One region of the Streptomyces sp. NPDC096012 genome, then DNA from elsewhere that is predicted to be linked to it. Evidence: predicted binding sites of a transcription regulator. Region 1 holds the regulator's gene; the other holds the start of a gene.
What was found. The regulator HrcA, encoded in region 1, represses chaperone genes, less so after heat shock. The targets are predictions, from matches to a motif close to TTNGCACTCNGNNNNNCNGAGTGCNAA.
Positions count from the first base shown of each region.

Region 2: the regulator HrcA is predicted to act here: its motif matches at 3,422-3,448, upstream of groL (chaperonin GroEL).

Region 1 is NZ_JBEOTD010000004.1:285,728-293,563, reverse strand. It holds gene ABVB68_RS07110 (DUF3097 domain-containing protein) at 1-770, opposite strand, end outside; gene ABVB68_RS07105 (MBL fold metallo-hydrolase) at 868-1,602, opposite strand; gene hrcA (heat-inducible transcriptional repressor HrcA) at 1,776-2,792, shown strand; gene dnaJ (molecular chaperone DnaJ) at 2,793-3,929, shown strand; gene ABVB68_RS07090 (nitronate monooxygenase) at 4,030-5,118, shown strand; gene ABVB68_RS07085 (16S rRNA (uracil(1498)-N(3))-methyltransferase) at 5,115-5,855, shown strand; gene ABVB68_RS07080 (VOC family protein) at 5,875-6,267, shown strand; gene ABVB68_RS07075 (hypothetical protein) at 6,476-6,943, shown strand; partial or broken gene ABVB68_RS07070 (S41 family peptidase) at 7,062-7,836, shown strand, end outside.
Region 2 is NZ_JBEOTD010000001.1:136,570-144,405, forward strand. It holds gene ABVB68_RS00710 (glucosyl-3-phosphoglycerate synthase) at 1-763, opposite strand, end outside; SAM riboswitch class I at 888-1,030, shown strand; gene thrC (threonine synthase) at 1,048-2,331, shown strand; gene ABVB68_RS00720 (MoaD/ThiS family protein) at 2,328-2,606, shown strand; gene ABVB68_RS00725 (cold-shock protein) at 3,051-3,254, shown strand; gene groL (chaperonin GroEL) at 3,611-5,233, shown strand; gene ABVB68_RS00735 (NADH:flavin oxidoreductase) at 5,437-6,567, shown strand; gene ABVB68_RS00740 (carboxylesterase/lipase family protein) at 6,622-7,836, shown strand, end outside.

The DNA of each region.
Region 1 (7,836 bases):
TCCACCCGGCCCAGCAGTTCCGGCTCCAGGTCCTTGTACGACCCCACGCGCCCCAGGATCGCCTGCCAGGCGGCCCCCGTGTTCTGCGGCCACCCCAGGGCCCGGCACACCCCCGTCTTCCAGTCCTGGCCGCGCGGGACCCGGGGCCAGCCGGGGATCCCCAGGGCGGCCGGCTTCACCGCCTCCCAGATGTCGATGTACGGGTGGCCGACGACCAGGGCGTGCTCGCTGGTCACCGCCTGCGCGATGCGCCACTCCTTCGAACCCGGCACCAGGTGGTCCACGAGCACGCCCAGCCGGGCGTCCGGCCCCGGCCCGAACTCGGCGACGATCGCGGGCAGGTCGTCCACGCCCTCCAGGTACTCCACGACCACGCCCTCGATGCGCAGGTCGTCGCCCCACACCTTCTCGACCAGCTCGGCGTCGTGCCGGCCCTCCACGTAGATGCGGCCGGCGCGGGCCACACGCGCGCGTGCGCCGGGGACGGCGACCGAGCCGGAGGCCGTGCGGGTGGGCCGTGCCGGGCCCGCGGCGGGCCTCACCAGGGTGACCACCCTGCCCTCCAGCAGGAAGCCGCGCGGCTCCATCGGGAACACCCGGTGCTTGCCGAAGCGGTCCTCCAGGGTCACCGTGCCCGCCTCGCAGCGGATCACCGCCCCGCAGAACCCGCTGCCGGGTTCCTCCACCACCAGGCCCGGCTCGGCCGGCACTTCCGGCACGGGCTTCGGCTTCTTCCACGGCGGGGTCAGGTCGGCGGAGTACTGGCGCATTCGGATGACGATAGGAGAACCCGGATGCCGCAGCCCACGACACGCCGAAACCCACCGTCCGGAGCGGCACAGCTCACGCGGCCCCGGGGAATGTGTCTCAGGTCACACCGAACCGCGTTGCCAGGTCGTCGCGTTGGCGGCGCACGAAGGCCGCGTCGACGACGGCCCCGTGGCCGGGGACGAAGAGCGCGTCCTCGCCGCCCAGGGAGAGGAGGCGGTCGAGCGCGTCCGGCCAGCGGGACGGGACCGCGTCCGGGCCCGCCTGGGGCTCACCCGACTCCTCGACCAGGTCGCCGCAGAAGACGACCTCCGGCCCGCCGGACACCGAGCCGGGGACCAGGACCGCCAGGTCGTGCGCGGTGTGCCCGGGCCCCACGTTGGCCAGCAGGGCCTGGTGGCCGCCGCCGAGGCCGAGGGTCCACTCGCCGGAGACCAGGTGCCGGGGCGGGGCGAGCGCGTCCACCGCCTCGTCCGCGTCGGCCTGCGGCAGACCGTTCCTGATCGCGTCCGCGCGCAGCTCCTCGCGGCCGTACGCGAACACCGCGTCGACGCCCACCGCCCCGTACCCCTCCGTCCCGGCGAACGCGGCGGCCCCGAAGACGTGGTCGAAGTGGGGGTGGGTGAGCGCGAGATGGGTCACACGGCCGCCGGAAAGCCGCTGCGCCTGCGCCCGCAGCCGCGCCCCCTCGGCGACGCTCGAGCCGGCGTCGACCATCAGTGCCGTACCCTCGCCGAGGACCAGCCCCACCGTGCAGTCCCAGCCGGGCAGTCGGCACCGCCCGACGCCGGCGGCCAGCCTCTCCCACCCCAGCTCTTCCCAAGTCACCGTCATACCGCGACGCTAGCGGTACGACCCGGAGCGGACGCGATACCGCGGGGGACGACCTTGCCTTGTGTGTACCCGACAGCCGTACACTGGGCCGGGGGATGCTGGCACTCGCGAGGGAAGAGTGCCAGGAGGACGCCCCGAGGCGACTGGGGACGACGTGCTGGAGGTGCGCGCGGATGCTGAGTGAACGCAGGCTTCAGGTCCTGCGCGCCATCGTCCAGGACTATGTGGGTACCGAGGAGCCGGTCGGTTCGAAGGCGCTCACCGAGCGGCACAGCCTCGGCGTCTCCCCGGCGACCGTGCGCAACGACATGGCGGCCCTGGAGGACGAGGGGTACATCGCGCAGCCGCACACCAGCGCCGGGCGCATCCCCACCGACAAGGGCTACCGCCTGTTCGTGGACAAGCTCGCGGGCGTGAAGCCGATGACCGGGCCCGAGCGGCGGGCGATCCAGAACTTCCTGGAGGGCGCCGTCGACCTCGACGACGTCGTGGCGCGCACGGTGCGGCTGCTCGCGCAGCTGACCCGGCAGGTCGCCGTCGTGCAGTACCCGTCCCTGACCCGGTCCACCGTCCGGCACGTGGAGCTGCTCTCGCTGGCTCCCGCGCGCCTGATGCTGGTGCTGATCACGGACACCGGCCGGGTCGAGCAGCGGATGGTCGACTGCCCGGCGCCGTTCGGCGACTCCTCGCTGGCCGATCTGCGGGCGCGGCTGAACAGCCGGGTCGCGGGCCGCCGGTTCGCGGACGTGCCGATGCTGGTCGAGGACCTGCCGGAAGGCTTCGAGGCCGAGGACCGCGGTACGGTCTCCACCGTGCTCTCCACCCTGCTGGAGACACTGGTCGAGGAGAACGAGGAGCGGCTGATGATCGGCGGCACCGCCAATCTCACCCGCTTCGGGCATGACTTTCCCCTCACGATCCGGCCCGTCCTGGAGGCCCTCGAGGAGCAGGTCGTGCTCCTCAAGCTCCTGGGCGAGGCGAAGGATCCGGGCGTGACCGTGCGCATCGGCCACGAGAACGCCCATGAAGGACTCAACTCCACGTCCGTCGTGTCGGTCGGTTACGGTTCGGGCAGCGAGGCGGTCGCCAAGCTCGGCGTGGTCGGACCGACCCGCATGGACTACCCGGGAACGATGGGAGCGGTACGCGCAGTGGCACGGTACGTCGGACAGATCCTGGCGGAGTCGTAAGTGGCCACGGACTACTACGCCGTTCTCGGCGTGCGCCGCGACGCGTCGCAGGATGAGATCAAGAAGGCGTTCCGTCGGCTCGCGCGCGAGCTGCACCCGGACGTCAACCCCGATCCGAAGACCCAGGAGCGGTTCAAGGAGATCAACGCCGCTTACGAGGTGCTGTCGGACCCGCAGAAGAAGCAGGTCTACGACCTCGGCGGCGACCCGCTCTCCCAGTCGGGCGGCGCGGGCGCGGGCGGTTTCGGGGCCGGCGGCTTCGGCAACTTCTCGGACATCATGGACGCGTTCTTCGGTACGGCGTCGCAGCGCGGGCCGCGCTCGCGCACCCGGCGCGGCCAGGACGCGATGATCCGGATCGAGATCGAGCTGGACGAGGCGGCCTTCGGGACGACCAAGGACATCCAGGTCGACACCGCGGTCGTCTGCAACACCTGCAACGGCGAGGGCGCGGCGCCGGGCACCTCCGCCCAGACCTGCGACATGTGCCGCGGCCGCGGTGAGGTCTCGCAGGTCACCCGGTCCTTCCTGGGCCAGGTCATGACCTCGCGGCCCTGCCCCCAGTGCCAGGGCTTCGGCACGGTGGTCCCGACCCCGTGCCCGGAGTGCGCCGGCGACGGCCGCGTCCGCTCGCGGCGCACGCTCACCGTGAAGATCCCGGCCGGTGTCGACAACGGCACCCGCATCCAGCTCGCCGGTGAGGGCGAGGTCGGTCCCGGCGGCGGCCCGGCCGGCGACCTGTACGTCGAGATCCACGAGCTGCCGCACGCGATGTTCCAGCGCCGCGGTGACGACCTGCACTGCACGGTCACGATCCCGATGACGGCGGCGGCCCTCGGCACCAAGGTGCCGCTGGAGACGCTGGACGGCATGGAGGAGGTCGACATCCGGCCCGGCACCCAGTCCGGCCAGTCGATCCCGTTGCACGACCGCGGCATCACGCATCTGCGCGGTGGCGGCCGGGGCGACCTGATCGTCCACGTCGAGGTGCAGACCCCGGGCAAGCTCGACCCGGAGCAGGAGCGGCTGCTGCGCGAGCTGGCCAAGCTGCGCGGCGAGGAGCGGCCGCAGGGGCAGTTCCAGCCCGGTCAGCAGGGGTTGTTCTCACGGCTGAAGGACGCCTTCAACGGGCGGTGAACGGCGGTGCGAGGGGTGCCCCGGTACCCCTCATGCCCCTGTCCTATGCCGTGCGACGCCCGGATTCGGACTTGTTCGGAGGACGTGACAACATGCGCTCATGTCCTCCGCGCTGACCGATCTCTTTCCCCACCCGATCGTGCAGGCCCCCATGGCGGGCGGTGTCTCCGTCCCGCAGCTCGCCGCCTCCGTCTGCGAGGCCGGTGGTCTCGGGTTCCTCGCCGCCGGATACAAGACCGCCGACGGCATGTACCAGGAGATCAAGCAGCTGCGGGGGCTCACCAGCCGCCCCTTCGGTGTGAACGTGTTCATGCCCCAGCCCGAGCACGCCGAGTCGGGTGCCGTCGAGGTCTACGCCCACCAGCTGGCCGGCGAGGCCGCCTGGTACGAGACCGAGCTGGGCGATCCGGACAGCGGCCGGGACGACGGCTACGACGCCAAGCTCGCCGTCCTCCTCGACAACCCGGTGCCGGTCGTCTCCTTCCACTTCGGCGTCCCGAGCCGGGAGGCGCTGCAGTCGCTGCGCCGGGCGGGAACCGTCACGCTCGTCACCGCCACCACCGCCGAGGAGGCGCGCGCGGTCGAGCGGGCCGGGGCCGACGCGGTGATCGCGCAGGGCGTGGAGGCCGGCGGTCACCAGGGAACGCACCGGGACGTCCCGGAGAACGACGGCTCCGGCATCGGGCTGCTGTCGCTGATCGCGCAGATCCGCGAGGCCGTGGGCATCCCCGTCGTCGCCGCCGGCGGCATCATGCGCGGCGGCCAGATCGCCGCCGTCCTCGCGGCGGGCGCGAGCGCGGCCCAGCTGGGCACCGCCTTCCTCGCCACCCCCGAGTCCGGCGCCCACGAGCAGCACAAACAGGCGCTGACCAACCCGCTGTTCGTGCGTACCGAGCTGACCCGCGCCTTCACCGGACGCCCGGCGCGCGGCCTGGTCAACCGGTTCCTGCGCGAGCACGGACCGTACGCCCCCGCCGCGTACCCGGAGATCAACCACCTCACCGCCCCGCTGCGCAAGGCCGCCGCCAAGGCCGGGGACGCGCAGGGCATGGCGCTGTGGGCCGGGCAGGGACACCGGCTGGCCCGGGAGCTGCCCGCCGGCCGGCTGGTGGAGCTGCTGGCGGCCGAACTCGCCGACGCCAGGACAGCGTTGTCGGAGCTGCCGGGGCCCGGAGGTGACCGGCGATGACCGCGCCCGTCTTCGTCGTCGACCGACTCGACAGCGTCGGGCCGGAGTTCGTGCTCGACGGGCCCGAGGGCCGGCACGCGGTGTCCGTGAAGCGGCTGCGGGCCGGCGAGGACGTGGTCCTCACCGACGGGCGCGGCCGGTGGGCCGAGGGCGTCGTCAAGGCGGCCGAGGGCAAGGACCGCCTGGTGGTCGGTGACCTGGATCCCGTCCACGAGGAGCCCCCGGCGGTGCCGCGGATCACGGTCGTCCAGGCGCTGCCCAAGGGCGACCGCGGCGAGCTGGCCGTCGAGACGATGACCGAGGTCGGCGTCGACGCCGTCGTGCCCTGGCAGGCGTCCCGGTGCATCACCCAGTGGAAGGGCGAGCGCGGGCTGAAGGCCCTCGGCAAGTGGCGGGCCACCGCCCGCGAGGCCGGCAAGCAGTCCCGCCGGGTGCGCTTCCCCGAGGTCGCGGACGCGGCGACGACCAGGCAGGTCGCCGCGCTGCTGGCCGGGGCGGACTTCGCCGCCGTCCTGCACGAGAGCGGCGCCGAGCGGCTCGCCACCGCCGAACTGCCCGCCCGGGGCGAGATCGTGCTGGTCGTCGGCCCCGAGGGCGGTGTCTCCCCCGAGGAGCTGGCCGTTTTCGCGGAGGCGGGTGCGCGGCCGTACGTCCTCGGTCCTACCGTGTTGCGTACATCCACCGCCGGCACCGCCGCCGCGGCCCTGCTGCTGGGCCGTACCGGCCGCTGGTCCTGACCCGCCTGGGGGACACACCGTGGAACTCGCCCAAGTCCGGCTCCTCGTCACCGACTTCGCCTCCTGCTACCGCTTCTACGCCGACGTCCTCGGTCTCAAGCCGCAGTCCGGCGCGACCGAGGGGCCGTACGAGAAGTTCAGCCCGCACGCCGGTTCCGCCGGGATCGCGCTGCAGGACCGGGTGATGATGGTGGAGTTCCTGCGGGAGGTGGGCGAGAGCGCCACCGGCCACCGTTCCATGGTCGTGCTGCGCGTGGACGATCTCGACACCTACTGCGCGGAGATCACCTCCCGGGGCGCGACCCTGCTGCACGGGCCGGCCCCCATGACCGACCGCATGCGCGTCGCCCACCTCAAGGACCCGGAGGGCAACCTGGTGGAACTCCAGGAGTGGCTGCTGCTGCGCGGCTGAGGGCACCGGCGGGCCCGGGACACGAAAGGGTGACTGGCCGTATGTGGTCTTTCGTGCCGTCCGCGGCGGTGGCACGCTGCCCTGCATGGGGGCATGGACGGCATGGGCGGTACGGACACCACGGGCGGCAGGGACGCCGGGGACCCGAGGGCGGCGTGCGACGCGGGCGGCCGCCGTCGCGGGCCTGGTCGTGGTGACGGGGGGCGCCATGGCGGCGTGCCGGCCGGGCGATCTCAGCTCCGCGACCGCCGCCTACACCACCGACACCACCGCGACGGCGCAGCTCGAACGCGAGCACGTGGACGTCAACTGGCTCACCTGCACCGGCGGTTACGGCAAGGGCGGCCCCGCGGTGGGGAAGTCGCCGTCGCCGAGCGAGACCACCGTCGTCTCCGTCGACTGCCGGGGTGAGACCAGGGACAGGCGGAAGATCACCGTCACCGGCAGGGTGACCAAGGCCGTCGACGGCGCCTGCGTGCGCGGGGACCTGACGGCCGAGGTCGGCGGCAGACGGGTGTTCCACGTCCGCGGGCTGGGCGACTGCGACGCCACGCCCCCCGGGCCGACGTACCGGCCGCCCACCGTGGGGCAGCCGCGGCCGACCGTGACGGTCACCGTGACCCGGACCGTCTGGTGCGGGAACGACCCCGGCTGCCGCCCCGTCGAGGGCAAGTGATCGGAACGGGAAGCGGGACGCACCGGCCACTGCGTACAGTGACGGGGTGACTCAGGGTGCTTCGACGGGAACCACGGCGACCTCCGGCTATCTCCGATTCCCCCACCTGCACGGCGACTTGGTGACGTTCGTCGCCGAGGACGACGTCTGGCTCGCGCCCCTCGACGGCGGCCGCGCCTGGCGGGTGAGCGCCGACAACGTGCCGGTGACCCTGCCCCGGATCTCGCCGGACGGGCGGCATCTCGCCTGGACCTCCACCCGGGACGGCGCACCCGAGGTGCACGTCGCCCCCGTCGACGGGGGCCCGGCCGAGCGCCTGACGTACTGGGGCAACCGCCGTACCCAGGTGCGCGGCTGGACGGCGGACGGGCGGGTGCTCGCCCTCGGCGCGCAGGGCCGGCACAGCTTCCGGCACACCTGGGCGCACGCCGTCCCGCTGGACGGCGGACCGGCCGAGACCCTGCCGTACGGACCGGTCGGCGACGTGGCCTTCGGGCCGGCCACCGTGCTGCTGTCCGCGCCGATGGGCCTCGAGGCCGCCTACTGGAAGCGCTACCGCGGCGGCACGGCGGGCAAGTTGTGGATCGACCCGGACGGCGACGGCGAGTTCGTACGGCTCCACCCGGAGCTCGACGGGAACATCGAGTGCCCGGTGTGGGTGCGGGACCGGATCGCGTTCCTCAGCGACCACGAGGGCACCGGCGCGCTGTACTCCTCCCTGCCCGACGGCTCCGACCTGCGCCGCCACACCCCGCTGGACGGCTTCTACGCCCGGCACGCGGCCGGGGACGGCAGCCGCTGTACGCCTCGGCGGGCGAACTGTGGCTGCTGGACGACCTGGAGGGCGCCGAGCCCCGCCGCCTCGGGGTCCGGCTCGGCGGACCCCGCCCGGA
Region 2 (7,836 bases), on a different contig from region 1:
TCCGGCCCAGCGCCTGCCCGTCCTGGTGGCGGTGCCTGCGCACACCCACGTCCACCTGGGCCAGCGCGTCGAGCCCCACCAGGTGCAGGGCGTCGACCAGCATGCCCAGCTCCACGCCGTAGCCCACCGGGAACGGCAGCTGTTCCAGCAGGGAACGGCGCGCCGCGTACTCGCCGCCCAGCGGCTGCACGAAACCGGCCAGTTGCGGCCAGTGCATGTTCAGCAGCGGGCGGGCCATCAGCTCGGTGACCCGGCCGCCCTGACCGGCCGCGCCGCCCAGCGGGCGGTCGTACATGCCCTTGACCAGGTCCACCCCGGGCTCGGTGAGCAGCGGGCCGACGATTCCCGAGACGAAGTCGGAGGAGAACTCCCTCAGGTCCGCGTCGACGAAGCAGACGATGTCGCCGCCGGTGACGAGCAGCGAGCGCCAGAGCACTTCGCCCTTGCCGGGGGCGGCGGGTATCCGGGGCAGGATGTCGTCGCGGTGGACGACCCGGGCGCCCGCGGCGGCGGCGACCGCGGAGGTGCGGTCGGTGGAGCCGGAGTCGACGACGACGATCTCGTCGACGAGCGGGACCCGCTCCACGAGGTCGCGGCGGATGACCGTGACGATGTCGCCGACGGTCTCCTCCTCGTCGAGGGCGGGCAGCACGACGCTGATGGTCTGCCCCGTGCGCTGCTTGGCGGCCAGGATCCGGGGCAGCGGGCGATCGGCCACGGACCAGGAGCGGGTGGCCAGCCAGCGCTCGACTTCTTCCAGCACGGCGGCTCCTCACGTGTCTCGCGGTTCGGACGACTATCTCAACTGTCCCGGCCTTCGGTTACAGTCTTGAACAACGCCGGTGACCATCGCATGTCGGAGGTCGCGCGCGTCGACAACCGAATACCGCTCATCCAGAGGGGCAGAGGGACACGGCCCGATGAAGCCCCGGCAACCCTCCAGCCGGTACTCGTCTTCCACGCGAGGCTCCCGGCTAGGGAAGGTGCCAAATCCGTCTCGCGGCGAGATGCGTCGTGAGGAAGATGAGGAGAAAGGGCCTCGCCTCCATGGCTGTGCAGACAGTTGCAAGCACCAGCAGTTCCACCGTCGACCTCGGACCCGCCGCGGCCCTGAGCTGTCGCGAGTGCGGCCACCGCGTGCCCCTCGGTCCGGTCTTCGCGTGCGAGGAGTGTTTCGGCCCGCTGGAGATCGCCTACGACTTCTCCGCCTACGGCACCGAAGAGCTGCGCGCCCGCATCGAGGCGGGCCCCGCGAACATCTGGCGGTACGCCCCGCTGCTGCCCGTCCCCGCCGACGTGGCCGACAAGCCCAACATCAACCCGGGCTGGACCAAGCTGGTCAAGGCCGACAACCTGGCGGGCGAGCTGGGGGTGACCGGCGGCCTCTTCGTGAAGGACGACTCCGGCAACCCCACGCACTCCTTCAAGGACCGCGTCGTCGCCCAGGCCCTGGAGGCCGCCCGCGCCTTCGGCTTCACCACGCTCTCCTGCTCCTCCACCGGCAACCTGGCCGGCGCCGTGGGCGCCGCCGCCGCCCGCGCCGGCTTCCGGTCCTGCGTGTTCATCCCGCACGACCTGGAGCAGGGCAAGGTCGTCATGGCCGCCGTCTACGGCGGTGAGCTGGTCGGCATCGAGGGCAACTACGACGACGTGAACCGCTTCTGCTCGGAGCTGATCGGCGACCCGGCCGGCGAGGGCTGGGGCTTCGTCAACGTCAACCTGCGGCCGTACTACGCGGAGGGGTCCAAGACCCTGGCGTACGAGATCTGCGAGCAGCTCGGCTGGCGGCTCCCGGACCAGCTCGTCGTCCCGATCGCCTCCGGCTCCCAGCTCACGAAGATCGACAAGGGCCTGCAGGAGCTGATCAGGCTCGGGCTCGTCGAGGACAGGCCGTACAAGATCTTCGGTGCGCAGGCCGAGGGCTGCTCCCCGGTGTCGACCGCCTTCAAGGCCGGTCACGACGTGGTGCGCCCGCAGAAGCCGGACACCATCGCCAAGTCCCTGGCCATCGGTAACCCGGCAGACGGCCCGTACGTCCTGGACATCGCGCGCCGCACCGGCGGTGCCGTGGAGGACGTGACGGACGAGGAGATCGTGTCCGCGATCAAGCTGCTGGCCCGCACCGAGGGCATCTTCGCGGAGACCGCGGGCGGCGTGACCGTCGGCGTCACCCGCAAGCTGCTGGAGAACGGCCTGCTGGACCCGGCGAAGACCACGGTCGTCCTCAACACCGGCGACGGCCTGAAGACCCTGGACGCGGTGGCCGGCACCGGCCTCAGCGCCACCATCCGCCCGACCCTGGACTCCTTCCGAGAGGCTGGCCTCGCATGAGCGTGACCGTTCGCATCCCGACCATCCTGCGCACCTACACCGGCGGCCGGGCCGAGGTCGCCGCGGAGGGCGGGACCCTCGCCGAGGTCATCGAGGACCTGGAGAAGAACCACACGGGAATCGCCGCCCGGGTGCTGGACGACCAGGGCAGGCTGCGCCGTTTCGTCAACGTGTACGTCAACGACGACGACGTCCGTTTCGAGCAGGGCCTGCAGACGGAGACCCCCGACGGCGCCGGTGTCTCGATCATTCCCGCCGTCGCCGGCGGCTGCTGACCGAATGACCGATCATTACCTTCGGTAACAGCGGTTACGCAAGGTTCGCCCGATTGCCTCCTCCGTGAGAGAAGCGGAGGGGGCAATTCTGCGTGATTGAGCGCGGTACAGTTGGGGAACGCGCTCGCGGTCCACTGATCGCGGCCCCTTGATTCATACCGCGCGACCCGGCAAGAAGTAGCCAAAGTGTGCGGGTTTTATGTGGCTTTTGCTCCTTTTGTGGAGCCCGACTTGCCCTGAATTCAGGCGAATTCTCGCCACATTCCGGACCGGCCTCGTCCAGAATTCTCGTCCGATTGACCTGTTGCAGACGGCAGTTGGACAGATACATTCAGCCGCGGTCGACGCGTTCCGGCGCACGCCCCGTCCATTTGGTGGGGCGAGGTCTGACCCGGGTCCGCGAAGTGTGGATCTGTGCAAGGGCCAGTAATAGGGGAGTTAGGCATGGCTCAGGGCACCGTCAAGTGGTTCAACGCGGAGAAGGGGTACGGCTTCATCGCGGTCGACGGTGGTGCGGACGTCTTCGTCCATTACAGCGCCATTCAGATGGACGGCTACCGCACCCTGGAGGAGGGCCAGCGGGTGGAGTTCGAGATCTCGCAGGGCCAGAAGGGCCCGCAGGCCGACATGGTTCGCCTCAGCGCCTGAACGTTTCTTGTCACGAAGGGCCCGCACCTCGCAGAGGGTGCGGGCCCTTCGTCGTGCCCGGGCCCGCGGTGTGCGCGGGTGGCCGGCCGCCCCGCCGTCCGCCCTGGTGCTCGCGTCCGGCCGTCACCCGACCGCCGCCGCCCGACGAGTTCGCTGTGCGGGCGCACCTTGCACTCGGGCATGCCGAGTGCTAATCATTGCGTTAGCACTCTGAAGGTGAGAGTGACAACGAAGGACCGGGTCGGTGAGGCCCGCAGACCGGGTGGGGCAAGGAACCACGAGGTCGGCGAGCCGTCCGTCGCGGGCGCGGGCGCGGTCCGAAGGAATCACCCCCAGTCCTGGAGGGACCACTTCACATGGCCAAGATCATCGCGTTCGACGAGGAGGCGCGGCGCGGCCTCGAGCGCGGCATGAACCAGCTCGCGGACGCCGTGAAGGTGACGCTCGGCCCCAAGGGCCGCAACGTCGTCCTCGAGAAGAAGTGGGGCGCCCCCACGATCACCAACGATGGTGTCTCCATCGCCAAGGAGATCGAGCTCGAGGACCCGTACGAGAAGATCGGCGCCGAGCTGGTCAAGGAAGTCGCCAAGAAGACGGACGACGTCGCCGGTGACGGTACGACCACCGCGACCGTGCTGGCCCAGGCCCTGGTCAAGGAAGGCCTGCGCAACGTCGCCGCCGGCGCCAACCCGATGGCGCTGAAGCGCGGTATCGAGAAGGCCGTCGAGGCCGTCTCCGCCGCCCTGCTGGAGCAGGCGAAGGACGTGGAGACCAAGGAGCAGATCGCCTCCACCGCGTCCATCTCCGCCGCCGACACCCAGATCGGCGAGCTGATCGCCGAGGCCATGGACAAGGTCGGCAAGGAAGGCGTCATCACCGTCGAGGAGTCCCAGACCTTCGGTCTGGAGCTGGAGCTCACCGAGGGTATGCGCTTCGACAAGGGCTACATCTCGGCGTACTTCGCCACCGACATGGAGCGGATGGAGGCGTCGCTCGACGACCCGTACATCCTGATCGCCAACTCCAAGATCTCCTCGGTCAAGGACCTGCTCCCGCTGCTGGAGAAGGTCATGCAGTCGGGCAAGCCGCTGCTGATCATCGCCGAGGACGTCGAGGGCGAGGCCCTGTCGACCCTGGTCGTCAACAAGATCCGCGGCACCTTCAAGTCCGTCGCCGTCAAGGCCCCGGGCTTCGGCGACCGCCGCAAGGCCATGCTCGGCGACATCGCCATCCTCACGGGCGGCGAGGTCATCTCCGAGGAGGTCGGCCTCAAGCTGGAGAACGCGACCCTGGACCTCCTGGGCCGCGCCCGCAAGGTCGTCGTCACCAAGGACGAGACCACCATCGTGGACGGTGCCGGCTCCTCCGAGCAGGTGCAGGGCCGCGTGAACCAGATCCGCGCCGAGATCGAGAACAGCGACTCGGACTACGACCGCGAGAAGCTGCAGGAGCGCCTGGCGAAGCTCGCCGGCGGTGTCGCGGTCATCAAGGCCGGTGCCGCCACCGAGGTGGAGCTCAAGGAGCGCAAGCACCGCATCGAGGACGCCGTCCGCAACGCGAAGGCCGCCGTCGAGGAGGGCATCGTCGCCGGTGGTGGCGTGGCCCTGCTGCAGGCCTCCCAGGTCTTCGAGAAGCTGGAGCTCGAGGGTGACGAGGCGACCGGCGCCAACGCCGTGCGCATCGCGCTCGAGGCCCCGCTGAAGCAGATCGCCGTCAACGCCGGCCTCGAGGGCGGTGTCGTGGTGGAGAAGGTGCGCAACCTGACCCCGGGCCACGGCCTGAACGCCGCGACCGGCGAGTACGTCGACCTGGTCGCCGAGGGCATCATCGACCCGGCGAAGGTGACCCGTTCCGCGCTGCAGAACGCCGCCTCCATCGCCGCGCTGTTCCTCACCACCGAGGCCGTCATCGCCGACAAGCCGGAGAAGGCCGCCGCGCCGGCCGGCGGCGGCATGCCGGGCGGTGACATGGACTTCTGATCCGCCTCACGGCCGATCGCGTCCTGACCGAGGGCGGTCTCCCCTGTCGCACGACAGGGGAGACCGCCCTCGGGCTTTTTCCGTCGCCGGATCGGGGGCCGGGGCGGGAATGCGGGGAGCGTGGCGACTGTTGCTTCATGTGGTGCAACAATGCGTGCGCACATACCAGTCGGTTTCCACTCTTACCTCTCAGGAGCCCCCACGTGACCGTCACCGTCACCGAGCCCGCCTCCCGTGCGGCCAGGATCCTCTCGCGTCCGATCGCGCTGAACGGCCTCACCGTTCCCAACCGGATCGCGATGGCGCCGATGACCCGGATGTTCTCCCCGGGCGGCGTCCCCGGCGACGACGTGCGGTCCTACTACGCGCGCCGCGCGGCCGCGGGCGTCGGCCTGATCGTCACCGAGGGCACCTACGTCGGCCACGAGTCGGCCGGCCAGAGCGACAGCGTCCCGCGCTTCCACGGCGAGGAGCAGCTCGCGGGCTGGGCCCGGGTCGCCGAGGACGTGCACGCGGCGGGCGGCACGATCGTCCCGCAGCTGTGGCACATCGGCATGGTCCGCAAGCAGGGCGACCCGCCCTTCCCGGACGCCCCCGCCGTCGGCCCCTCCGGCCTGGTCACCGCGGGTGCCGAGCCCACCGGCAAGACGATGACGCAGGCGGACCTGGACGCCGTGATCGGCGCGTTCGCCGAGGCCGCCGCGGCCGCCGAGCGCATCGGCTTCGACGGCGTCGAGATCCACGGCGCCCACGGCTACCTCCTCGACCAGTTCCTGTGGGCGGGCACCAACCGCCGCACCGACGCGTACGGCGGCGACCCGGCTGCCCGCGCCCGGTTCTCGGCGGAGGTCGTCGCCGCGGTCCGCGAGGCCGTGTCCCCCGAGTTCCCGGTCCTCTTCCGCTACTCGCAGTGGAAGCAGCAGGACTACACCGCCCGCCTCGCCGAGACCCCCGAGGAGCTGGAGGCGATCCTCACCCCGCTGGCCGCCGCCGGCGTCGACGCCTTCCACGCCTCCACCCGCCGTTACTGGCTGCCGGAGTTCGAGGGCTCCGACCTCAACCTCGCCGGCTGGACGAAGAAGATCACCGGCAAGCCGGTCATCACGGTCGGCTCGGTCGGCCTCGACGGCGACTTCATCGGCGCCTTCCAGGGCGAGGGCTCCCAGGTCAAGGCCATCGACAACCTCCTCGACCGCCTGGAGGCCGACGAGTTCGACCTCGTCGCCGTCGGCCGCGCCCTGCTGCAGGACCCCGAGTGGGCGGCCAAGGTCCTCTCCGACCGCTTCGACGAGCTGACGGCGTACGACGCCGCCGCGCTGAAGACCCTCAGCTGACGGGCACTCGTGATCGCTCCCGTCCGTTCTCCTCATGACCAGTGAGGAGCGAGCATGACGACGAGCGAGTCCCTGGCCCCGGACACCGGCGACCCCGTGGTGCGCACCGCCTGCGGCGCGGTGCGCGGCCTGCGCGAGCAGGGCCTGGCGGTGTTCCGGGGCATTCCCTTCGCTGAGCCGCCGGTGGGCGCGGCCCGCTTCCAGGCCCCGCGCCGGGCCCGCCGCTGGGACGGCACCCGGGAGGCGTTCGCGTTCGGGCCGCCGCCCCCGCAGGAGACGGGCGTCCTGGGCCGCGCGGCAGGCCCGCTCGGCCCCATGGGCGACGACTGGCTCACGCTGAACGTGTGGACCCCCGCCCCGGACCCGTCCGCCGCCCGCCCGGTGATGGTGTGGATTCACGGCGGCGCGTACAAACTGGGCCACGGCGGCCAGCCGGGGTACGACGCCCGGCGCCTGGCCCAGGAGGGCGACGTCGTGGTCGTCACCTTCAACTACCGCGTCGGCATGGAGGGTTTCGGCCTCTGGGAGGGCGCCCCGGCCAACCGCGGTCTGCTGGACCAGGTGGCGGCCCTGGAGTGGGTGCAGGAGAACATCGGCGCGTTCGGCGGCGACCCGGCCCGGGTCACGGTCCTCGGCGAGTCGGCGGGCGCCGGCTCCGTCGCCTCCCTGCTGGCGATGGAGCGGGCGCGGGGGCTGTTCCACCGCGCGGTGGCGCAGAGCGTCCCCGGCACGTTCTTCTCGCCCGACCTGGCCCGCGACATGGCGACGGCACTGGCGGCGGAGGCGGGCCGGCAGCCCACCGCGGCCGACGTGGCCGGCCTGGATCCGCGCCGGCTCCCCGAGGCCGGGCAGGCGCTGGCGGCCAAGATGTACCAGTACCAGGACCGCTGGGGCCGGGCCGCGCCCACGGCCACCCCCTTCTCCCCGGTGGTCGACGGCGACGTCCTGCCCACCACCCCCTGGCAGGCGCTGGCCTCGGGCGCGGCGCGCGGGGTGGACCTGCTGGTGGGCCACAACCGCCACGAGTTCCGCCTGTTCATGTTCATCGCCGGCATGCTCGGCAGCGTCACCGAGGACCGGGCGGCGGCGGCCCTGCGCCTGCTGGCCCCGGGCGGCGAGGCCGGCGAGCGCGCCTACCGCGAGGCGTTCCCCGAGGCGTCCCCCGACGAGCTGTTCGAACACGTCCAGACGGACTGGCTGTTCGGCATGCCGAGTGTGCGGCTGGCCGAGGCCCAACTGGCCGGCGGCGGCCGGTCCCACCTGTACGAA